3 regions of the Streptomyces sp. M2CJ-2 genome follow, and region 1 is predicted to be linked to each of the others. Evidence: riboswitches for the same ligand, from Rfam matches in the RefSeq annotation. Region 1 holds a riboswitch; each other region holds the start of a gene.
What was found. Region 1 has a riboswitch for glycine ahead of cycA (D-serine/D-alanine/glycine transporter). Riboswitches for the same ligand answer to the same signal wherever they lie in the genome.

Region 1 (7,932 bases):
GACGCAGCCCTTCCCGACGGCCATCGCGCAGCCCGCGCCTCAGCCGGACAGCGCCGGGCCGGGCACGGCGGCATTCCGCTACTGGGTGGCGGCCGATGCGCTCAGCAGCGCCAGTCGGATGTGGGGCTCGCTGGTTCCCTCGGGAACGCAGTGGGTCCCGTCGGTCGGGCGGGTGCTCACCGCGCACCTCGACGAGGGGGTCGACCTCAACGCCTTCTACACCCGCACGTCCCTGGAGTTCTTCCATCAGACCGTGGCAGGCGTGGAGGTCTTCTCGGCCCAGAGCCCCGAGGTCGTCCGGCACGAGTTGGGCCATGCGGTCCTCGACGCCCTGCGTCCTCAGCTGTTCCATGCGGCGATGCACGAGGGCGACGCTCTGCACGAGGCGTTCGGTGACATCAGCGCCCTGCTGACCGCACTCCAGATGGAGTCGCTGCGGGTCACCGTCCTGACCGAGACGCAGGGCAACCTGGAGCTGTCTTCACGGGTGTCGCGGATGGCCGAACAATTGGGCTGGGCGATCCGTCAGCTCAAACCGGACCGGGTCGATCCGGACTGCCTGCGCAACATGTCGAACACCTTTTTCTACCGCGACCCGGTGGGGTTGCCGCCCCTCGGGCCCGCGAACACGCTGACCAGCGGTCCGCACTCGTTCTCCCGGGTGTTCAGCGGCGCGTTCCTGAAGATCGTGGCCGGGATCTTCAGACAGCAGGCCACTCAGGACCAGGCCGGTCTGGCGAAGGCGGCGGAGATCGCAGGCCGGCTTCTCGTGGACGCCGTCGTGGCTGCGCCCGTGGTGGCGGCCTATTACGCGCAGGTCGCGGGGCACATGATCGCCGCCGACCAGCGTCGGTTCGGCGGCGTTCACGGCCAGTCCCTGCGCTCGGCGTTCGTCAGGCACGGAATCCTCTCCCTGGAGGCCGCCACGTCCATCACCGCGGCGGAGGTGGCGCGCCGAGGCGCCGGAATCGCCGAGGCGACGCCGGGCGGCAGTGACGATCAGGGCCTGACGACCGTCACGATCCAGGGAATGGCGTACGGCGTCAAGGGGCCGCTCACCCTCAGCGCCCCAGGGGAAGTGCGACGGTTCGGCATCGCCGGCTCCGCCCCGGCCGGGGGCTCGCTGCGGCCCGCCGACCCTGAGCAGGTCGCCACGTCGTACTTGGAAGACCTCCTGCGACGCGGCCGGGTCGACGTACCCGAGGAGCACCGCTCCGACACGGCGGTCGTCGACGACAACCCCTCCCGGCTCAAGACCCACGAGATCGTTCGCAGCGAGGCCACCGAAGGCCTCACTCTGGTCCGGCGCTGCTTCGACTGAGAGGTCAGCTGGAAAAGCGCAGACGGCGGACGGTGAGCCGTCCGTCGTCCTCGCGCTTGACGACGTGCGTCGTGCCGGGCGTCGGCTCCTCGCCCTCGAACACCGCCTGGCCCCGTGCGAACAGGTCGCTGATGTACTTCTCGGCTGCCCGGCGCTCGGCATCGTCGCCCTGCCCGCTTTTGCCCGGGTCCGGATGCCTTTCCTTGTCTGTGCTCATAGGGTGAATTTTATGCCGTCAGGGACCGGCACCCTGCCGGGCGCACTCGGCGAGGAGTCCGACCACGGCGTGAAGGCGACGGCGACCGGCCCGTGCGCACGGCCGGCCATCAGTGGGTGTTCTCGTCGTGGGTGTCCTTGTCTTCCAGGTCGTTCTGCCCGCGGTCCGGTCGGCGGGTGGATCGGGTGGCGAAGTGGTAGGCGACGGTGACGTTGTCGTACCGCCGGCCGGGAACAACCCTGTCGGGGAGGTTGATCCGATCGCTGTGGGACGTTGATTCACGTTCGCCGGTGCCGGGGAAACCGACGGCTGTCCGTGGTTTTTCCGTGAAGCAGAGGTGTTCGGATCGGACCGTCGCCCGGAACGAGATGTCCGGTTCCGGGGCCTGACCTCCGACGGTGGCGGGCCGGCCGGCGCCTTGTGGCTCGGGGGTCTCAGCCGTTCAGGGTGGCTCGTCCCGCCTCTGGGTGGTGCGGCGGGCGGGCCGAGGTGCTTCCTTCCCGTCCTCGCCGCGGGCCCGGCGTGGGCGGGTGCCGCTCTTGCTCCGGGCGGTCCGGTCCCGGTCTCCGCCGGCGGGCCTGTGTGACGTGCTTGATCCGGCCGGCCTCGTCCGGCCTGCGGTGCCGCCCGCCGTCCCGGTGACGTCCTTGATGTCCTCGGCGGCCTTCTGCGCGGTGCCGCCCGCGGCCTCGGCGATGTCCCCCGCGGCCTCGGCGGTGTCGCCGGCATTCTCACCGACGTCGCCGACGGCCCGGCTCGCCCCGGCGCCGACGTCCTCCACCGCTCGCCCGGCGCCACCGCCGACGTCCTGCACGGCCCTCCCGGCGCCGCGTCCCACATCGTCGACCGCATCGCCGGCGCCGCGTCCCACGTCCTGTACAGCGGACCCGGCGCCCCGGCCGACGTCCTCGACGGCCCTTCCCGCGCCCGTGCCCAGCTCACCGACGGCTTGGCGGGCGCCGCCACCGACGTCCTGCACGGCGGAACCGACCCCGCGTGCCAACTCCTGGACGATCTCCGGATTGCGATCGAGCGTGGTCAGCACCCGGTTGACAATCGTCACGACGTTGTCGAGACGCACCTTGAGCTGGGCTTGCGCCTCCACACCCGAGATGCCCAGATGCACCCGGCCGAGCGCGACGTCGGCGCCCACGTTCAACTTCAACAGGTCCAACACCTCGGCCTGCAGTGAGACATGCGCCCGCAGGTCCTCCACGTCCAAGTCGATCTGGTCGACCTTCAGCACGGGAACGTCGAGGAAGACGTCAGGAGCCGCGTCGGTCGGCTCACCGCCGAGAGAGTCGGTGTCTTCGTGGGCCGTGGCCGCCTCGTCCTCGACGCTGAGTTCGCCGTCGTCCAGGTCGTGCTCCTCGACGGGGCCCTCGTCGTGCTCGGCGTTGTCCTGCATGGGTCCGCCTCCGTGAACTCGCCGGACGTTTCGCGCCTTTTGGGACAGTATGGCGCACAGGCGTGCGACGCGGTGCCGTCGGCCGCGGTGGATCCGGAGGCCGGCCGGGGAGCGCACGGAAGGTGCCGGGAGGGCGCCCGCGCGCGAACGGGGCCGAACGGGTGACATTCGTCGTGGCCGGTTCCCGCTGTCGCTCCGGGAAGTCGAGGAACTGGTGCTCGAGCGCGATGGGATCGTCCCGTACGAGACGATCCGGTGTCGGTGTGCGCGGATCAGCCAGATCCGTGCGGATGAGCTGCGCCCCCGCCAGACGCAGAACCTGGCAGTTGCTGCCGCGCCCCGGCTAACGATTGACGGATCGCATCCCTGCCTCGTCGTATCGTTCACCTGCCGCCTCGGGCAGTTCCGCGTCGATGCGGGCCAGGTCGTCCTCGGTCAGCGCGATGTCGACCGCGGCGGCGTTCTGTTCCAGGTAGGTGCGGCGCTTGGTGCCCGGGATCGGCACCAGGTGCTCGCCCCGGGCCAGCACCCAGGCGATGGCCAGCTGGGCCGGGGTTACGTCCTTCTCGGTGGCGATCTCCTTCACCTTTGCCGCCAGCCGCAGGTTCGCCTCCAGGTTGGCGTCCTTGAAGCGCGGGTTCTCGCGGCGCCAGTCGTCCGCGTCCAGCTCGCCCGGCGAGGTGAACCGTCCGGCGAGGAAACCGCGGCCGAGCGGCGAGTACGGCACGAAGCCGATGCCCAGCTCCCGGCAGGCGGGCAGCACCTCGGCCTCCACGTCCCGTGACCACAACGAGTACTCGCTCTGCACCGCGGTGATCGGGTGCACGGCGTGGGCGCGCCGGACGGTCTCCGCGCTCGCCTCGCTCAGGCCGATGTACCGCACCTTGCCCTGGGCGACCAGCTCGCCCAGCGCGCCGACCGTCTGCTCGATGGGTACGTCCGGGTCGACCCGGTGCTGGTAGTACAGGTCGATGTGGTCGGTCCCCAAACGCTGCAGGGAGCCGTGGACCGAGCTCCGGACGTGCTCGGCCGAGCCGTCCTGCGGGCCGACCGTGCTCATGTCTCCGGGGACGGCGTTGTCCATCCGGTAGTTGAACTTCGTCGCGATCACGTACTCGGCGCGATGTCCCCGGATCGCCTCGCCGACGAGTGACTCATTGGTGAGCGGCCCGTACATCTGCGCGGTGTCGAGGAAGTTCACCCCGAGGTCGAGGGCGCGCCGGACGGTCGCGATCGCCTCCTCCCGATCGGTGGATCCGTAGAAGGCGGACATGCCCATGCATCCCAGGCCGATGGCCGATACCTGAAGGTCCCGCAGACTGCGCTTCCGCATGCCGTGTCCCAGCCTTTCCCGCACACTCGTTCATCGGTCGGACGGCACGAAGCCCCTCATCCATTTAGCGACGGATTCCACCCCCCGGCATCCCGTGAGAGACACCGGGCGACACGGGCGCCGCCGGCTCCAGGCACGCCGCCGCCCTCCCAGAACGTCGGTTCTGGGAGGGCGGCGGCGCCATCCCGCAATCACACGACGACCGCGTCCGGCCCCAGCCAGTACAGCCCGTCACACCACGCATTCGGAGGTGGGGAAGTCCGGGCCGGTGAGCCGGGTCAGCGCCGCCTCGGGTGGTGCGCCTGCGGGCCCCTCATGGGGTGAGGTCGTCTCAGTGCAGGGGCTGTTCCGGGGAGTCGGCCGGGGACGCCGTCTGTCCGGCCTGACGGCGGCGGTGGCGGAGTACCGTCCATGCGATGCCGAGGATGACGAACCACACCGGGGTCACCAGCAGCGCCTGCAGGGTGTCCTCCTTCTGGGTCAGTGCCCAGACGAGGAACGCGAAGAAGGCGAGTACGACGTAGCACATGACGACGCCGCCAGGCATCTTGAACGTCGACGCCTCGTGCAGGTGAGGACGGCGCTTGCGGTACACGAGGTAGCAGATCAGGATGATCGACCAGACGAACATGAACAGCAGGGCCGAGATGGTGGTCACCAGCGTGAAGGCCTCGATGATCGAGTCGCCCATGGTGACCATGACGACACCGGGCAGCAGGAAGAGGCCGGACAGGAGCAGGGCGTTGACCGGTACCTTCCTGGAGGTGAGCTTGCCGAACCTCGCCGGCGCGTCGCCTTCCTGGGCCAGGCCGTAGACCATCCGTGAGGTCGAGTAGATGCCCGAGTTCGCGGACGAGGCGGCAGAGGTCAGCACCACGAAGTTGATCACGGAGGCGGCGATGCCGAGGCCGGCCAGTGTGAACATCACGACGAAGGGGCTGCGGTCCGGGCTGATCTGGCGCCAGGGCGTGACGGTGATGATCGCGATCAGGGCCACCACGTAGAACAGCATCACGCGTACCGGGATCGAGTTGATCGCCTTGGGCAGGTTCCGTTCCGGGTTCTTGGTTTCCGCCGCAGTGGTGCCGACCAGTTCGATGCCGACGAAGGCGAAGGTTGCGATCTGGAATCCCGCGACGAACCCCATGGGGCCGGTGGGGAAGAAGCCGCCGTCGTTCCAGAGGTTGGAGAAGCTTGCGGTGGCGCCCCCGGGTGCCTGGAAGCCGCCCAGTACCATGCCGAATCCGACGACGATCAGTGTCACGATGGCGATGATCTTGATCAGTGCGAACCAGAACTCGGTCTCACCGAACGCCTTCACCGTGGGCAGGTTCAGGACGATCAGCAGGACGACTGCCGCGAGTGCCGGGATCCACAGCGCGAGCCCTCCCCACCAGTACGACACGTACCCGGCGATCGCGATGACGTCGGCCACGCCGGTGACGATCCAGCAGAACCAGTAGGTCCATCCCGTGAAGAAGCCGGCCCACGGACCGAGAAGGTCCGAGGCGAAGTCGGCGAAGGACTTGTAGCGCAGGTTGGAGAGCAGCAGCTCTCCCATCGCCCGCATCACGAAGAACAGCATCGCGCCGATGATCATGTAAACGAAGATCACTGAGGGGCCGGCCAGCGAAATCGTCTTGCCCGATCCCATGAACAGGCCGGTGCCGATGGCGCCGCCGATCGCGATCAGCTGGATGTGCCGGTTGGACAACTGCCGGGAGAGGTGCTGTTCGCCCGCGGGGGAGGGGGGCTGTCCGGGCTCCGTCCCGGGCGCCGGGGCGGTGGTCGGGACGGCTTTACTGCTGTCGTGCATGTGCGAACCTCGTGGATCTTTGGTGCGTGCGGACCGTGACAGGCGTGTCCTGAGGAGGCGGCCGCACACGCATGGGGGAGCGAGTGGGCACAAAGAGCCGACATGAGTGGTGGGGCGGCCGGCGGGGAGGGTGCCGGGCACGCCGAACACGCCTTCAGGGAGGCGTGGGCCCATGACGGCCGTGGTGGGAAAGCCGGAGCTCAGCCGGGATACCGACGGGTGACCGGCGGCTGGGGGCGGGGTAACGAGAAAACCATCGGGGGATCCTCAAAGGTCGGGCACGGGCAGGAACCCGCGCTGCCGAGTGGAGCCTCCCCCTCTGTCATGCGGCCTGAGAGCTTCGCCGCGGAAGTTCGCGGCTTGCACCGTGGGCGAGGCGCAGGAGCGCCTGCTTTTCAGAGGTGCCTGCCCGAGCGGTAGGGGTGCCTGAGAGTTTCCGGGGAGGTGTTGCTCCTTCGGCGCCCGGATCTGGCTGACCCGGTGCTCTCCCGCAGCGGGATGAGCGGCGATGTGAGGCTAGGCCCGCACCGGCAGCCGGTCAAGACCTGCGAGAACATTGATCATTTACTGTCGGGTAAGGCGGCGTTTCAGGACCGTTTGCGCCTTCCCGAGGACGCGGGCCGTCCCGAAAATCGGGTCCGCCTTGTGCGCCGGCGGCCGGGGCCGCCCCGTTCACGGACGCGGACGTGGGAGAGCCGTCTGCCGCCGTGGCTCTGTGCGGGGAGTGTCGTCCGGGGGTTCCGGCGCCTGGTCGCGAAGACCTCAGCCGTGCGCCCGCTGACCTCGGCGGGCGCACGCCAGAAGACGGCCGGCGCCTCGCTCCGGACCTCGCGGGCGGCGCCGGCCTCCGGGGTTTCGTCGAGCCAGGGAACGCCGCCGACAAGTTCCCTGGTCGGCTTCGGCCGGGTCGAACACGCGATCTTCCAGCAGGCCATTCGCCTGCAGTACGTGCGCGGTGGCAGGCACGGGCCCGGCCGCCGCTGTTGGCAGCGCGTGTCCCACTTCGCTCGCAAGAGCCCTTGCCGGGCGCTTTCGGCGCAGCGGACGCAGGTCGGCCGGTCAGCTCTGGGGCACGACCTGCACGTCGATGTCGACCCGGATGGTGGGGCCGACGGCGGCGATACCCCGCGCCAGCATCGTCTGCCAGCTCACCTGGAAGTCGTCGCGGTGCAGTTCGGTGGTGACCCGGCAGACCGCCCGGGCCTCGCCCTGCATGCCGTTGGTGAGCCCGAGGTATTCCATGTCCAGCGTGACCGTACGCGCCACCCCGCGCAGCCACAGCTCACCGATGACGTCCCACCGGTTGCCGCCCCGGGGCACGAACCGGTCGCTGTAGAACTCGATGGTCGGAAACTGCGCCACGTCCAGGAAGTCCGCGGACCGCAGATGGTCGTCGCGCATTCTCATGTTGGTGTCGATGGATCCCGCGTCGATCACCACGTGCATCGCCGTCTGCGTGGCGTCGTCGGTGATCCGCACCACCCCCGCGAAGGAGTTGAACCGGCCGTGCACCCGGGCCAACCCGATGTGCCGCGCGGTGCAGGAGATCGAGGAGTGCGCCAGATCGATCTCCCAGTCGCCCGGCGCGGGCATCTCCAGCGGCTGTGCCGCCTGCAGGATCACATCGCCGAGCGAGGCGAGGGAGTTCTCGGTGACCGTGCACGGCACCCGGTACGGCAGGTACCCCTCGGCGGACACCGCGAGCCGGTACTCTCCCGCCGGAACCGTGGCCACGAACGTTCCGAAGGGATCCGTCCCGCCTTCGACCAGCGTGCGTCCCACGGTGTCGCTGATCGTGCATCGGGCGTTCGGCACCGGATCGTTGGCCGGGCTGATG
Region 2 (7,932 bases), on a different contig from region 1:
GTCCAGGAGCTGCGCGCGGCCGGTGCCGAAGCCATTCAGTTGGACGGTGTGCGGGTCGTGGCGGGCACCTACCTGTCCGACTCCGGCAACGGGGTGAGCGTCGACGGGAACAAGATCACTGCTCCCTATCGTTTCAAGGTCATCGGCAAGCCGCAGGATCTCGAACCGGCGCTCAACATCCCAGGAGGTGTGGTGCAGACTCTCGAGAAGGAACAGGCCACCGCCTCAGTGGAGCGGTCGGCCAAGATCGTCGTGGATGCCTTGCGGCCGGCGAAGCAGCCTGACTACGCTCGGTCGTCCTCCCAGTGAACCGGGGGTGCATGGGGGGTGACCGGCGAGGGCATGAGGTTGCGGGGGGTCGGCGCACCGAATGGGTGGTGCGTGGTGGAAACTGTCTGGTGGATACGGACGTTGTGAGGATGTCCGGGTCGGCCAATGTGTTCAGTCAGGGTTCGTCCTGCCCCACGGGCGGGTCTGTTTCGGTCAAGGGGAATCGCCCGTGAAGTTGTTTGGGAAGTTGTTCGGCAAGAGCGCACGAGAAGGCCGCGACAGCGAGGCTGCCCGGCATCGCGCACAGCCGGAGGCGGAAGGTGCACGTCCGCTGTTCCGGGACCAGGTGGGCGGCCAGGGCGCGCCGTCGGTTGACCCTGCGCAGTCGAGCGGCATAGGTTTCGGGCAACCGTCAACCTCAGGTACGGGTGGAGGGTTCTCCGACCCGTACGCGTCCCAGGCCCCCGGTGGGCAGGAGGATCCGTCCATGTCGGTCCTGGTATGTGCGAGGTGCGGTAACCGCAACCCGGAGAACAGCCGGTTCTGCTCCAACTGTGGAGCTCCGCTCCGGCCCGGCGTCGCCCCGGAGCGCCCCTCCGAGACGACCTCCACCATCTCCATCTCCGGTCTCGAGGCATACGACGCGGAGGCCACCGGCCAGACGCAGATGCCGATGCTGTCGCCCGAGGCGCAGGCGGCCGTCGACGCGCTGCCGGTGGGTTCGGCACTCCTGGTCGTGCGCCGCGGGCCGAACTCGGGCAGCCGCTTCCTGCTGGACGGAGACCTGACGACGGCCGGCCGACACCCGCAGAGCGACATCTTCCTGGACGACGTGACGGTCTCGCGTCGGCACGTGGAGTTCCGCCGCGGCCAGGACGGTTCCTTCACGGTGGCCGACGTGGGCAGTCTGAACGGCACGTACGTCAACCGAGAGCGGATCGACCAGGTCGGTCTGTCGAACGGTGACGAGGTGCAGATCGGCAAGTACCGGCTGGTGTTCTACGCGAGCCAGCGGGGCTACTGACCCTCCCCGGGTTCCGTCCGGGGCACCCTGACCCCAGGGAAGGTCCATGCTTCACACACCGAGCGGCGGTGCCGTGCCCGGCACCGCCGCAGCGGAAACTGGACTGATGAGCATCGGCACGGTGCTGAACGTGCTGCGTGAGGAATTCCCCGAAGTCACCATCTCCAAGATCCGCTTCCTGGAGTCGGAGGGGCTCATCGAGCCGCAGCGGACCCCCTCGGGGTATCGCAAGTTCAGCGCGGCGGACGTCGAGCGGCTCGGTCATGTCCTGAGGATGCAGCGGGACCACTATCTGCCGCTCAAGGTGATCCGTGAGCACTTGGAGGCGATGGAGCGCGGCGAGGCCCTCCCACTGCCGGTACTGTCCCGGCAGCGGGAGGGGGAAGCCGTCCCCGAGCCGTCCGCCGATCCTGCCTCCACGGCGGTCCGGATCGGGCGGGCGCAGCTGCTGGCGGCCGCCGGCATCGACCAGGAGCAGCTCGCGGAGTGGGAGTCGTACGGGCTGCTCGCTCCCGTCGAGGGCGAGGTGTACGACGCCGAGGCGGTCACCGTCGCCGGTCTCATCACCGAGTTGGGACGGTTCGGGATCGAGCCGAGACACCTGAGGACGATGAAGGCCGCCGCGGAGCGGGAGGCCGGGCTGGTGGACCAGGTCGTCGCCCCGCTCAAACGCCACCGAAACCCGCAGACCAGGGCTCATGCGGAGGCGCGTGCGAAGGAGCTCGCCGGTCTCACGGTGAAGCTGCACGCCGCGCTGGTGAGCTCGGCGCTTGGGGTGCGGCTGCCCTGAGGGACACGGGATCGGGGGACCGGATCGGCCACCTGATCCCGGCCCGACTACCCAAACGTCCCGGGCACGGCCTAGGGTTGCTGTGTGAACGAGCTCGATGTCGTAGGTGTCCGGGTCGAAATGCCCTCGAACCAACCGATCGTGCTGCTGCGCGAAGTGGGAGGCGACCGGTACCTCCCCATCTGGATCGGGCCGGGGGAGGCTACGGCCATCGCCTTCGCCCAGCAGGGCATGGCTCCGGCGCGCCCGCTGACCCACGACCTCTTCAAGGACGTGCTGGAAGCCGTCGGCCAGGAGCTCACGGAAGTGCGCATCACGGATCTGCGCGAGGGGGTCTTCTACGCGGAGCTGGTCTTCGCCAGCGGCGTGGAGGTGAGTGCCCGGCCGTCCGACGCCATAGCGCTGGCGCTGCGCACGGGGACGCCGATCTACGGCAGTGACACAGTCCTCGACGACGCGGGGATCGCCATCCCGGACGAGCAGGAGGACGAGGTGGAGAAGTTCCGCGAGTTCCTCGACCAGATCTCGCCGGAGGACTTCGGCTCCAGCAGCCAGTGAGCGGCGGTGACCGTCCCGCCGGATTCCCGCTCGGACCGGTGGTGCACGAGGGCGCCGCACGGCCCGCGCAGAAGGCATTCGGCTAGCCTTTCCCCGCGGTGGGGCACGGGAAACCACTCTTAGGGTGATTATCACTCGGCGTGCCGAGTGTGGCGATCGTTGACGCACCCTTGGTGACTGCCTACCGTCGAGGAGGCAGGTCGAGGACGGAGGTCGGCGTGAGAAGCACCGGCGACGGTACGGCTGGGGGCGTCCCCGGACACGGTCTCGGGGCGAGCGGTCCGTACCCTCACCCAGGCCCTCAGCTCCGCGCGAGCGGGGCGTATGCCCATCACGGCAGTGCGGCCGATCATGCTCCGCAGCGGCCGGCGGCCGTGCCGAGCAGCGGAGGGGCGACGACGTCCATGGTGTCCGAGGAGATCGGCTATCGCGGCCCCACGGCCTGCGCGGCCGCCGGCATCACCTACCGGCAGCTGGACTACTGGGCCCGCACGGGCCTGGTCGAGCCGAGTGTGCGGCCCGCGCACGGCTCCGGGACACAGCGGCTGTACAGCTTCCGGGACGTCGTCGTCCTGAAGATCGTCAAGCGGTTCCTGGACACCGGCGTGTCGCTGCAGAACATTCGTACCGCCGTCCAGCATCTGCGGGAGCGAGGCTTTCGTGACCTGGAGCGCATGACGCTGATGAGTGACGGTGCCACGGTCTACGAGTGCGACACGCCGGATGAGGTCCACGCCCTCCTCCAGGGCGGCCAGGGGATTTTCGGGATCGCCGTCGGTGTGGTGTGGCGGGATGTCGAGAGCGCGCTGTCCCAGTTGCACGGGGAGCGTGTCGACACCGGGGAGACGCTGATCGGGCCCAACCCGGCGGACGAGCTGGCGCGGCGGCGGAACCGCGCGGTCTGAGCCGTCGGGGCGCGCTGAGCGACCCGTGCCGTCCGGGGCGGTCGGTGGCCGGCCCGTGCGGCAGGGCGTTGTCAGTGGCGTAGGGCAGCATCGGAGATGTGAGATCCGCGCCTACCATCATGCATCTCGACATGGACGCCTTCTTCGCCTCGGTGGAGCAGGCGTCCAAGCCGAGCCTGCGAGGGAAAGCCGTGGTGGTGGGCGGGCTCGGGCCGCGTGGAGTGGTCGCCACCGCCTCGTACGAGGCCCGGCTCTTCGGCGTGCGTTCCGCGCTGCCCATGGCGCAGGCGCGGCGGCTCGCGCCGAACGCGGCGTATCTCGTGCCGCGCTTCGCGTTCTACCGGTCGATCAGCGACCAGGTGATGGGGCTGCTGCGGGCGTTGTCGCCCCTGGTGGAGCCCTTGAGCCTGGACGAGGCGTTCGTGGACCTGGAAGCCGGCGGGGCGGCCTGGGACGAGCGATCGGCCCGGCTGGCCGGGGCGAGACTGCGAGCGGACATACGGGCGGTCACCGGGCTCACCGGGTCCGTCGGGCTCGCCGCATCCAAGATGCTGGCGAAGATCGCCTCGGAGCAGGCGAAGCCCGACGGGCTGGTGCTCATCGAGCCGGGGAGGGAGCGGGCCCTGCTGGCGCCCCTCCCGGTCCGGACGCTGCCGGGAGTGGGGCCCGCCACCGGTGACCACCTGCGCAGGGCCGGGATCCACACGGTCGACGAGCTCGCCGAGGCCGGGGAGGACGAGCTGGTGCGGTTGCTCGGCAAGGCACACGGACACGCGCTGTACGCCATGGCCCTGGCGCGGGACGAACGGCCCGTGGTGGCCGAGCGGGAGACGAAGTCGGTGTCGGTCGAGGACACGTATGACGTGGACATTCACGACCGGGTGCGGGTCGGTACGGAGGTACGGCGGCTCGCCGATCGCTGTGTGCGCAGGCTGCGGGGAGCAGGGCTGGCGGGACGGACCATCGTGCTGAAGGTGCGACGCTACGACTTCTCGACGCTCACCCGGTCCGAGACGCTGCGGGGGCCCACGGACGATCCGGCGGTGGTGCGCGAGGCGGCGGCGCGGCTGCTGGACTCGGTCGACACGACAGGCGGAGTACGGCTGCTGGGCGTGGGAGTCAGCGGACTCGCGGACTACACCCAGGAGGACTTGTTCGCACAGGCGGCGGTGGGCCGGGGGGAGGAACCGCCGGGCGAGGAGGACCAGCCGGCCGCACCCACGGAGGAAGGGCGGCAGACGAGTGCGGAGCGGAGTTGGCCGGCCGGGCACGATGTACGGCACACCGAGTACGGGCACGGGTGGGTCCAGGGCAGCGGCCTGGGGCGGGTCACGGTCCGGTTCGAGACGCCGGACTCGGCGGTGGGGCGGGTGAAGACCTTCCGTACCGACGACCCGGCCCTGCAACCGGCGGATCCGCTGCCACTGGTGGATCGAAGCCCCGGGGAGGGCGAGAGGCCGCGGGCCGACGCGGAGACGGGCGACGGCTCCGGGGCGGCTCCCGAGGTCATGGATCCCGGGCACTCGCAGCTGTGAGTGGGCCGTGGGCTTCGTGCTCCCGGCTCCCGGCTCCCGGGGCCGTCAGGCCGGGCGGTCGTCGCGGTCGGCGAGTTTGCCGAAGTCGCGGTCCGGAAGCGGGGGAGGCGCGGAGATGTCCAGACCGTAGTGGTGGTAGAGCTGGAGCTCCTGCTCCGGGGAGAGGTGGCGGCCCACGCCGAAGTCGGGGGCGTCCTTGATCAGGGCGCGTTCGAAGGGAATGTGGAGACTGCCGTCGATCAGCTCGCTCGGCTCCAGGGGGACGAAGGCGTCCCTGCTGAACAAGCCGGTGCGTATCGCCGCCCACTCGGGTATGCCGGTGGCGTCGTCGAGATAGACCTCGTCGATGGTGCCGATCCGGGTTCCGTTGCGGTCGAACGCCTTGCGGCCGATCAGGTTGCGCGGATCGATGTCGGTCTGCACGGGCCCTCCACTGGTCGCAATCCGCAATCATTCGTCAGCACTACGAAACGGCACAATCGGTCCGGCGGCCACTCGAAGGTCCGGGGGTTGCCCTCGCTGGTACGCTGACAGCGGCTGCTGACCCCGTGCGGGAGAGTCCTCCGGACACCACCGGAGGGCGCCGAAGGAGCAAATCCTCCCCGGAAACTCTCAGGCCCACGTACCGCATGGACGAGGTCACTCTGGAAAGCAGGGCGGGTGTCGACGGCTCCCGCTCTCACCGACGGTGAAAGCCGGGCGCCCTGCGGCGGTCCGGTGAAGCTCTCAGGTTGAGATGACAGAGGGGGAGGCCGTCCGGGCACCCGTCATGGTGCCCCTCGAAGGTCGTCAGACCAGGAGGCCTCCACAATGACCGCCCACCGCATTCCCCTCTCCGAGCTCGAACAGGGAACGCCCTTCGAGCAGCGGCACATCGGCCCCGACCACGAGGCCCGCGCCAAAATGCTCGCGCAGGTCGGCTACGGCTCGCTCGACGAGCTGACGGCCGCGGCGGTCCCGGATGTGATCAAGAACGCCGACGCGCTCGACCTGCCGGGCGCCCGGACCGAGCCCGAGGTGCTGGCCGAACTCCGGTCGCTGGCCGACCGCAACGAGGTGCTCGGCTCCATGATCGGGCTCGGGTACTACGGGACCTTCACGCCGCCCGTCATCCTGCGCAACGTGATGGAGAACCCCGCCTGGTACACGGCCTACACGCCGTACCAGCCGGAGATCTCGCAGGGGCGGCTCGAGGCGCTGCTGAACTTCCAGACCATGGTCGCCGAGCTGACCGGCCTGCCGACCTCCGGGGCCTCACTGCTCGACGAGGGCACGGCAGCCGCCGAGGCGATGGCGCTGTCGCGGCGCATGGGCAAGAACAAGAACGGTCTGTTCCTGGTCGACGCGGACGTGCTGCCGCAGACGATCGCCGTGATCGAGACCCGTGCCGAGCCGACCGGCGTCGAGGTCGTCGTCGCCGACCTGAGCGAGGGCATCCCCGCCGAGATCGCCGAGCGCGGGATCAACGGCGTGCTGATCCAGTACCCGGGGGCCTCCGGAGCCGTACGCGACATCAAGCCGGTGATCGACCGGGCGCACGAGCTGGGCGCGCTGGTCACCGTCGCCGCCGATCTGCTCGCCCTCACGCTGCTGACGTCGCCCGGCGAACTCGGCGCGGACATCGCGGTCGGCACGACACAGCGCTTCGGTGTGCCCATGGGCTTCGGCGGGCCGCACGCCGGATACATGGCCGTGCACGAGAAGATGGCGCGCAGCCTGCCCGGACGGCTCGTCGGTGTCTCCGTCGACGCGGACGGAGACCAGGCCTACCGGCTCGCGCTCCAGACCCGTGAGCAGCACATCCGCCGTGAGAAGGCCACCAGCAACATCTGCACCGCCCAGGTGCTGCTCGCCGTGATGGCCGGGATGTACGCCGTCTACCACGGTCCCGAAGGACTGCGGACCATCGCGTGGCGCACCCACCGTTACGCGACCGTCCTCGCCGAAGGGCTCCGGGCCGGCGGCGTGGAGATCGTCCACGGCTCCTACTTCGACACGCTGACCGCGCGGGTCCCGGGGCGGGGTGCCGAGGTCGTCGCCGCCGCGCGGGACAACGGCGTCAACCTGCTCCTCGTCGACGCCGACCACGTCTCGATCGCCTGCGACGAGACCACCACTCGGGCCCGGCTCGCCGCCGTGTGGAACGCCTTCGGCGTCGAGGCCGACGTCGCCGACATCGCGGCCCTGGACGCGGCAGCGCCCGACACCCTGCCGGACGCCCTGCTGCGCACCGACGAGTACCTGACGCACCCCGTCTTCCACCAGCACCGCTCCGAGACCGCGATGCTGCGCTACCTGCGCCGGCTCGCCGACCGTGACTACGCGCTGGACCGCGGGATGATTCCGCTGGGCTCCTGCACCATGAAGCTCAACGCGACCACGGAGATGGAGCCGATCACCTGGCCCGAGTTCGGGCAGCTGCACCCCTTCGCGCCGGCCGAGCAGGCCGAGGGCTACCTCACGCTCATCCACGAACTGGAGGAGCGTCTCGCCGAGGTCACCGGCTACGACAAGGTGAGCCTCCAGCCCAACGCGGGTTCCCAGGGCGAACTGGCCGGGCTGCTCGCCGTACGCGGCTACCACCGGGCCAACGGCGACGAGCAGCGCACCGTCTGTCTCATCCCGTCCTCCGCGCACGGCACCAACGCCGCCAGCGCCGTCATGGCCGGGATGAAGGTCGTCGTCGTGAAGACCGCCGAGGACGGCGAGGTCGACATCGACGACCTGCGGGCGAAGATCGAGCAGTACCGCGACGAGCTGTCGGTGCTGATGATCACGTACCCGTCGACGCACGGTGTGTTCGAGGAGCACGTCGCCGACATCTGCGCTGCGGTGCACGAGGCCGGCGGC
Region 3 (7,932 bases), on a different contig from region 1:
TAGCCGTCGATGTCACCGGCCTGCAGCGCCTGGCGGCGCGTCTGCTCGTCGGAGATCGTGCGGAAGACCAGGTTCTTGATCTTCGCCTTCTCGCCCCAGTAGTCGTCGAAGCGCTCGAGGGAAACTTCCTTGTTGCCCTTGTTCCACTTCGTGATCTTGTACGGGCCGGTACCGGCGACCGTGCCGGCCTCCTGGCTGTACTTGGGGTACGTGATGGCGTCGCCCTTGGCGGAGGCGTCCTGCTTCTTGTACTCCTCGATCGCCTTCGGCGAGTGGATCGCCAGGGCGTTGAGGGAGAAGCCGCCGGGGAGGTTGGCGGAAGGCTCCTTGACCTCGATGACGGCGGTGTTCTCGTCCTTCGCGGTGCAGGACTTGTAGTTCGCCTCGGGCGCCTCCTTGTCCTCGTTCTTCGCGAAGCCGCCCATGATGGTCTGCCAGTAGTAGGAGACCGCGCTGGACTGGTAGGTGCCCGTCCAGTTGAACCAGTGGTCGTAGTTGGCGCAGACGGCCTCGGCGTTGAACGCCTCGCCGTCGTGGAACTTCACGTTCTTGCGGAGGTTGAAGGTCCAGACGGTGCCCTTGTCGTTGCTGGACCAGTCCTCGGCGAGACCGCCGACCATCTCGCTGCCGCCGGACTCGTGCTCGATGAGAGCCTCGAACGCCTGCCGCGTCACACGGAAGGTTTCACCGTCGCTCGCGAGGGAAGGGTCCAGGGAGCCTGGGTCACCGGCACCGGCGAAGACGAAGGTGTCCTTCCTGCCTTCGCTCTTGTTGTCACTGTCCCGTTCACTGGAGCAGCCCGTGGCGATCAGAGCGACCGCCACCGCGGCCGTGATCGCCCGAGCCGCTCGGGACTTGGTTATGCGCATATTGGGGCCACTCCGGGTCCGCTATGTGGATGCATCTTGACCGGCCGAACACTACAGATGTTCACAGCGAGTCGAGAACAGTCCGGATACCGGTGATACCTACCTGAGATCTGAACAGTTGACATAAGGGACGCTTCAGGCGCCCCTCCGCCGGGAAGTGACCGTCTCGAGACATCCGACATCCCCCCAACCGCCGCCCGATAAGCGCCGAACGGTGTGAAGAACGGGTGAAACCGCAGGTGACGGGCGGTCAGCCAGCCATAGCCGAGCGCACATGACCTGAAGACTGACGTGACATCAGTCTCGTCGACGGCACGAACGTCCGCCGCCGGCACTCATGTCCACCATCTGGACACCGTCACGCTGAGTCAGGAACGGCGGGCACGACGGCCCCGGCCGTCCCGGCCTCTCGCGGAGACGGCCCGGTCAGCGCTGGTGCGCGGGCGGGTAGCCGGAGCCGGCGACGGGGGGCGGAACGGCCCCGTGGGCCTCACGGTCGTAGAACGGGCGGGCGTTGGCCCGCAGCCACATGGCGACCGGGTCGTGCTCGTCGGTCATCGCGACGGTCGACACCGGGAGCCCGTCCGGGACGGCACCGATGGACTGCTGCATCATCGCGCGCACCGCGTCGACGGCCGGCGGCGAGGTGTCGTACACGTCGAGTCCGATGGCGAGGTACGGCGCGCCCAGCGCCGGCTGCACCCAGGCGCGGCGCAACGCGCGCACGGCGGGCGTACGGTGCGCGTTCTGCGTGAGCAGGGCGTAGAACTGGGGGATCTCGATGGCGGGTTCGGACAGCCGCAGGGGCCCGGCGGGCTGCCGGTCGAGGCCGGTGGCGAGTCGGCGCAGATCGAGCCACGGGATGCCGAGGCCGCCGCCGGGGGCGTGCGGGTTGAGCCAGAGGCCGTAGCGGTCGGGGTAGAGGGCGCGGGCGGCCTCGAGGCCGTCGACCACCTCGTACGACCGGTTCCAGCCACTGGCGGACAGCTCCTGGGCGGAGGTCACGCAGGGCGCGTAGCCGAAGCCGTCGACCTCCATGTTCCCGTACTGGGCGTCCGGGGAGCCGGCCTGACCGTGCCACAGCAGCATCCAGACATGACCGGAGGAGGGGGTCGCGAGCGCGCGCAGCAACGCCTCATAGGCGTCGTAACGCCCGGGGGTCACCTGGCGCAGCATGTGCTCGACCTGTCCGGCCGCCGCGGTGCCAGCGCTCACTTTGTATCGCCCCTCCGTACAACACCCTCGCCCCAGCCAACGAACCTAGCTTAAGCCGCCCGCGGCCCGGGGGGCTCCGCCCGTCCGCCGGGCACCGGCGAGCCGACGGACGGGCGACCTCCCGCTCGCTCCGCCGGGCGGGTCAGCCCTCGCGCTGGTAGAAGGGGCGGACGCGGTCGCGCATCCATTCGCCGACCGGGTCCTGGGCCACGTCCAGGAGGACCAGGTTGACGGGCCACTTCACCGGCCGGAGGCCCAGCGCGCGGCCCAGGGCCTCGCCGGGCAGGGTCTGCAGATCGCCCTCCCACTGGGACAGTTCGACCCCGACGAACAGCACCGGGTCCGCGGTCTCGACCTCGGCGAGGCAGCGGCGTGCGGTGCTGACGACGCCGATCGCCTCGAACTCCGCGCCCGCGGCGGCGAGGAAGTCCACCGGATCGTCCTGCCAGTCGGGCTCGAACAGCTTGACCCGGCCGCCGCCCGCCGGACCGTCCAGCGGGCCGCGTCCGGCGCGGCACAGTTCGGCCACGGCGGGCGGCGGCAGCGGGACGCCGACCACGCCGCCGGGGTTCACCGCGATCCCGGCCTGCGGCGGCAGACCCCGCGCGAACTCCACCGCGGGCGCGACGGTGAACGACATGTGGGAGCCGACGACCTGGCGGAACTGTTCCTCGGAGCTGAAGACCGGGACGTACGCCTGTCCCTCGATCTCCAGGGTGGGCAGGTCCAGCGGGCCGCTGTGCGGGCCGCCGCCGTTCGGCAGCGGAACCCAGACGAAGCTCCTGCCCAGCACCTCGATGATCCGGCCGTCCGCCGAGGGCACGCCGAGGGAGGCGGAGAGCACCTCCTCCAACTCGTTGCCGGGCCATCCTCCGTGCGGATGGGGGTGAGTCTGTGCCGGGAAGTCCGCGGAGAAGCCCGCCGGGAAGTCCATCTGCCTACCGCCTGCCTGGAACCACTGCTGTGGCTGAAAAGGCTAACCGCTGCCGCGCCGCGGCCGTCAGCCCGTGCGACCGCCCGCCCCCTGCGGCCGTCAGCCCGTGAAGTCGATGCGGCGCAGCGCGTTCGCCGCGTCCCGGTCGACCAGGACCGCCGAGCCGCAGCCCGCGGGCGGGTCGCCGCGCTCCACGGACCGCAGCAGCCGGTGGACGGCGGTGCGGTGCCGCAGGAAGGCGTACCGGGAGACGCCGCGGCCGCGCTCACGCTGGCCGTCCAGCGCCTGTTCCGGGGGGACGTCGAGCAGCAGCAGATGCAGCCCCGCGCCCCGGCGGCGGGCCTCGCGGGCCAGCCAGCGGCGCACCCAGGCGTGGGTACCGCAGTCGTGCACGACGACCCCCTCGCCGGTGCGCAGGGCGCGGCGCAGCCCGGCGTAGTGGTCGAGGCGGACCAGGGGCCGGTACACCCCGTACGGCAGGAGGCGCGGCATGCGGCGGTCCCAGCGGTCGCGGGTGTCCTGGGAGTCGATCCGGGTGCCGTGCACCGCGCGCCGCATCAGTGTGGATTTGCCGCTGCCGGGCAGTCCGGTGACCACCACGAGGTCGCGGGGGCCGAAGCGCAGGGCGTGCGGACCGCGGCCGGCGCTCTCGCGCAGGTCGCGGACGACGGGCGCCGGCAGCGCGCCGTGGGCCTCCCCGGCCGAAGGGGCCTGCTGCCCGGGCGGCGCGACACCCGTGGTGGCGTACGCCGTGGTCCTGTTCACCGTGAGTCCTCCCCTGGGGCAGGCGCCTGAGCACCGTCCCCACCGAGTGTAAAGAGACGGTAACGGCGGAGCCTCTTCATTCCGTCCGTTTCCCGACACAGACCTGTCACAGCCGTCCGTACAGGCCTGGACACCCTGTGCGTACGAGGGAAAGGTCCCCCTGCCGAAGCCCCACGATGCATGCAATGATGAGCGCGCCAACTGCATACCGGCCGTTTGAATCCGCGCGGGAGAGTCCCTGGCATATTTCGCCGGGGCGCCGAAGGAGCAAGTCCCTCCCTTGAATCTCTCAGGCACCGTTACCGCGCGGGCCAGGCACATCTGAAAAGCGGGCCGCCGTGCGAGTTTCCGGCGGCTCCACCCAAGGTGCAAGCCGTGACGTCCCCTGCGCGGACGGTCATGGCGAACCTCTCAGGTTCCGATGACAGATGGGGAGGAACGTCCTCACCCTCCCCGTGCCCGGCCCCGGCCGACGGGGGACCCCATCGCCCTGGGAGACCGACCGATGAGCAGTACCGAACTCCGCCGGACAGCGCTCGACGCCCTGCATCGTTCGCTCGGCGCCACGATGACCGACTTCGCCGGCTGGGACATGCCCCTGCGCTACGGCTCCGAGCGCGACGAACACAACGCCGTGCGCACGAAGGCGGGCCTCTTCGACCTCTCGCACATGGGCGAGATCACCGTCACCGGCCCGCAGGCGGCGCGGTTCCTGGACTACGCCCTGATCGGCAACATCGGGACCGTCAAGCCCGGCCGCGCCCGCTACACCATGATCTGCAACGAGGACGGCGGCATCCTGGACGACCTGATCGTCTACCGGCTCGGTGAGCCCGAGGCCCCCGAGTACCTGGTCGTCGCCAACGCCTCCAACGCCCAGGTGGTGCTGGACGCCCTCGTGGAGCGGTCGGCGGGCTTCGACGCCGAGGTCCGCGACGACCGCGACGCGTACGCGCTGATCGCGGTGCAGGGCCCCGAGGCCGCCGGCATCCTCAAGACCCTGACCGATTCCGACCTGGACGGCCTGAAGTACTACGCCGGCCTGCCCGGTACGGTCGCCGGCGTCCCCGCGCTCATCGCCCGTACCGGCTACACCGGCGAGGACGGCTTCGAGCTGTTCGTCGCGCCGGAGCACGCGGTCGAGGTGTGGCAGGCGCTGACCGGGGCGGGCGAGGGCGTGGGGCTGGCCCCGTGCGGGCTGGCCTGCCGGGACACGCTGCGCCTGGAGGCCGGCATGCCGCTGTACGGCAATGAGCTGAGCGCCTCGCTGACGCCGTTCGACGCCGGGTTCGGCCGGGTCGTGAAGTTCGAGAAGGAGGGCGACTTCGTGGGCCGTGCCGCCCTGACCGAGGCCGCCGCCCGCGCCGAGCGGACCCCGCCCCGCGCCCTGGTGGGCCTGGTCGCCGAGGGCCGCCGGGTCCCGCGCGCCGGGTACCCGGTGGTGTCCGGCGGCGAGGTGATCGGCGAGGTCACCTCCGGCGCGCCCGCACCGACGCTGGGCAAGCCGATCGCGATGGCGTACGTCGACGTGGCTCACTCGGCGCCGGGCACCCCGGGCGTGGGCGTGGACATCCGCGGCAGCCACGAGCCGTACGAGGTCGTGGCGCTGCCGTTCTACCAGCGGCAGAAGTGACACCGTCCTAGGACGTGGGCCGCGTGCGCAGCCGCATCAGCCGGCCCCGTGCCCCCGGCCCCCTTTCATCCCCATTTCCCCCGTCCCCCCTTCACCCCTTTCACCCCCTTTCCTCGCCGTCGGTCCCGGCGGTCCCTCGCACACAGGAGGATCCAGATCATGAGCAACCCCCAGCAGCTGCGTTACAGCAAGGAGCACGAGTGGCTGACGGCCGCCGAGGACGGCGTGTCGACGATCGGCATCACGGAGCACGCGGCCAACGCGCTCGGCGACATCGTGTTCGTCCAGCTTCCCGGGGTCGGCGACACCGTGACCGCGGGTGAGACCTGCGGCGAGCTGGAGTCGACCAAGTCGGTCAGCGACCTGTACTGCCCGGTCACCGGCGAGGTCACCGAGGTCAACGAGGACGTGGTGAGCGACCCGTCGCTGGTGAACTCGGCCCCCTTCGAGGGCGGCTGGCTGTTCAAGGTGCGGGTGAGCGACGAGCCGGCCGACCTGCTCTCGGCCGCCGAGTACGACGCCTTCATCCAGGGCTGAGGAGGCCGTAACCCCATGTCGCTTCTGAACACCCCGCTGCACGAGCTCGACCCGGCCGTCGCGGCGGCGGTCGACGCCGAGCTGCACCGCCAGCAGTCCACCCTCGAGATGATCGCCTCGGAGAACTTCGCCCCGGTCGCGGTCATGGAGGCCCAGGGCACGGTCCTCACCAACAAGTACGCCGAGGGCTACCCCGGCCGCCGCTACTACGGCGGCTGCGAGCACGTCGACGTGATCGAGCAGATCGCCATCGACCGGGTCAAGGAACTCTTCGGCGCCGAGCACGCCAACGTGCAGCCGCACTCGGGTGCGCAGGCCAACGCCGCCGCGATGTTCGCGCTGCTCAAGCCCGGTGACACCATCATGGGCCTGAACCTCGCGCACGGCGGTCACCTGACCCACGGCATGAAGATCAACTTCTCCGGCAAGCTCTACGACGTGGTCGCGTACCACGTCGGTGACGACGGCCAGGTCGACATGGCCGAGGTCGAGCGGCTGGCCAAGGAGAGCAAGCCGAAGCTGATCGTCGCCGGCTGGTCGGCGTACCCGCGTCAGCTGGACTTCGCCGCGTTCCGCCGGATCGCGGACGAGGTCGGCGCGTACCTCATGGTCGACATGGCGCACTTCGCCGGTCTGGTCGCGGCGGGCCTGCACCCGAACCCGGTACCGCACGCCCACGTCGTCACCACGACCACGCACAAGACCCTCGGCGGTCCGCGCGGCGGTGTGATCCTCTCCACGGCCGAGCTGGCCAAGAAGATCAACTCCGCGGTCTTCCCCGGCCAGCAGGGAGGCCCGCTGGAGCACGTGATCGCGGCCAAGGCGGTCGCCTTCAAGGTCGCCGCGTCCGAGGACTTCAAGGACCGGCAGCGCCGCACCCTGGAGGGCGCCCGCATCCTGGCCGAGCGCCTGGTCAAGGACGACGTCAAGGCCGTGGGCGTGGACGTGCTGTCCGGCGGCACGGACGTGCACCTGGTCCTGGTCGACCTGCGCGACTCCGAGCTGGACGGGCAGCAGGCCGAGGACCGTCTCCACGAGGTCGGCATCACCGTCAACCGCAACGCGATCCCGAACGACCCGCGCCCCCCGATGGTCACCTCGGGTCTGCGGATCGGCACGCCCGCCCTGGCCACCCGCGGCTTCACGGCCGAGGACTTCGCCGAGGTGGCGGACGTGATCGCCGAGACGCTGAAGCCGTCCTACGACGTCGACGCGCTCCGGGCCCGGGTGACGGCGCTCGCCGAGAAGTACCCGCTGTACCCGGGTCTGAAGTAGTTTCGTAATTCTCGCAGTTTTCAGAATTTCGTACGCTTTTGTTCGTACGGGCGGGGCATCGCGCACACTGGACCGGTGGGCACGGTGCCCCGCACCATGCACCGCACGCCTCCAGTGCCGAGCCCTCTCCCCCGGCCTTTCCCGGCCCCACCCCGGCGGACAGCGCCGTCCACCGAACCCCTAGGAGTCCTCCCGTGGCCCTCTCGGTCTTCGACCTCTTCTCGATCGGCATCGGCCCGTCCAGCTCGCACACGGTCGGCCCGATGCGGGCCGCCCGCATGTTCGCCCGGCGGCTGGACAACGAGGGCCTGCTGAACTCGGTCGCCTCGGTCCGGGCGGAGCTGTACGGCTCGCTGGGCGCCACCGGCCACGGCCACGGCACCCCCAAGGCGGTGCTGCTCGGCCTGGAGGGCGACTCGCCCCGCACGGTGGACGTGGAGACGGCCGACGAACGGGTGGAGAAGATCAAGGAATCGGGCCGCCTGCGGCTGCTCGACGACCACGAGATCGCGTTCTCCTTCGACGACGACCTGGTGCTGCACCGCCGCGAGGCACTCCCGTACCACGCGAACGGCATGACCCTCCAGGCCTTCGACGCGTCCGGCGCCGAGGTGCTGTCGAAGACGTACTACTCGGTGGGCGGCGGCTTCGTCGTCGACGAGGAGGCGGTGGGCGCGGACCGCATCAAGCTCAACGACACGGTC

Region 2: it holds a riboswitch for glycine, as region 1 does, so the genes downstream of both, gcvP (aminomethyl-transferring glycine dehydrogenase) here and cycA (D-serine/D-alanine/glycine transporter) in region 1, are expected to answer to the same signal.
Region 3: it holds a riboswitch for glycine, as region 1 does, so the genes downstream of both, gcvT (glycine cleavage system aminomethyltransferase GcvT) here and cycA (D-serine/D-alanine/glycine transporter) in region 1, are expected to answer to the same signal.

Annotation. Positions count from the first base shown of each region.
Region 1 is NZ_JAESIF010000037.1:57,288-65,219, forward strand. It holds gene JL475_RS24895 (hypothetical protein) at 1-1,321, shown strand, start outside; gene JL475_RS24900 (hypothetical protein) at 1,326-1,538, opposite strand; gene JL475_RS24905 (hypothetical protein) at 1,981-2,946, opposite strand; gene JL475_RS24910 (aldo/keto reductase) at 3,290-4,279, opposite strand; gene cycA (D-serine/D-alanine/glycine transporter) at 4,611-6,095, opposite strand; glycine riboswitch at 6,408-6,499, opposite strand; glycine riboswitch at 6,500-6,596, opposite strand; gene JL475_RS24920 (YceI family protein) at 7,155-7,932, opposite strand, start outside.
Region 2 is NZ_JAESIF010000066.1:20,790-28,721, reverse strand. It holds gene JL475_RS31560 (DUF881 domain-containing protein) at 1-309, shown strand, start outside; gene JL475_RS31555 (FHA domain-containing protein) at 371-1,294, shown strand; gene JL475_RS31550 (MerR family transcriptional regulator) at 1,341-2,084, shown strand; gene JL475_RS31545 (bifunctional nuclease family protein) at 2,169-2,642, shown strand; gene JL475_RS31540 (MerR family transcriptional regulator) at 2,861-3,547, shown strand; gene JL475_RS31535 (DNA polymerase IV) at 3,646-5,082, shown strand; gene JL475_RS31530 (PRC-barrel domain-containing protein) at 5,128-5,505, opposite strand; glycine riboswitch at 5,624-5,720, shown strand; gene gcvP (aminomethyl-transferring glycine dehydrogenase) at 5,893-7,932, shown strand, end outside.
Region 3 is NZ_JAESIF010000004.1:27,380-35,311, reverse strand. It holds gene JL475_RS05730 (ABC transporter substrate-binding protein) at 1-869, opposite strand, end outside; gene JL475_RS05725 (enhanced serine sensitivity protein SseB C-terminal domain-containing protein) at 1,296-2,045, opposite strand; gene JL475_RS05720 (enhanced serine sensitivity protein SseB) at 2,227-3,018, opposite strand; gene JL475_RS05715 (AAA family ATPase) at 3,118-3,783, opposite strand; glycine riboswitch at 4,001-4,098, shown strand; gene gcvT (glycine cleavage system aminomethyltransferase GcvT) at 4,289-5,416, shown strand; gene gcvH (glycine cleavage system protein GcvH) at 5,576-5,953, shown strand; gene glyA (serine hydroxymethyltransferase) at 5,969-7,228, shown strand; gene JL475_RS05695 (L-serine ammonia-lyase) at 7,423-7,932, shown strand, end outside.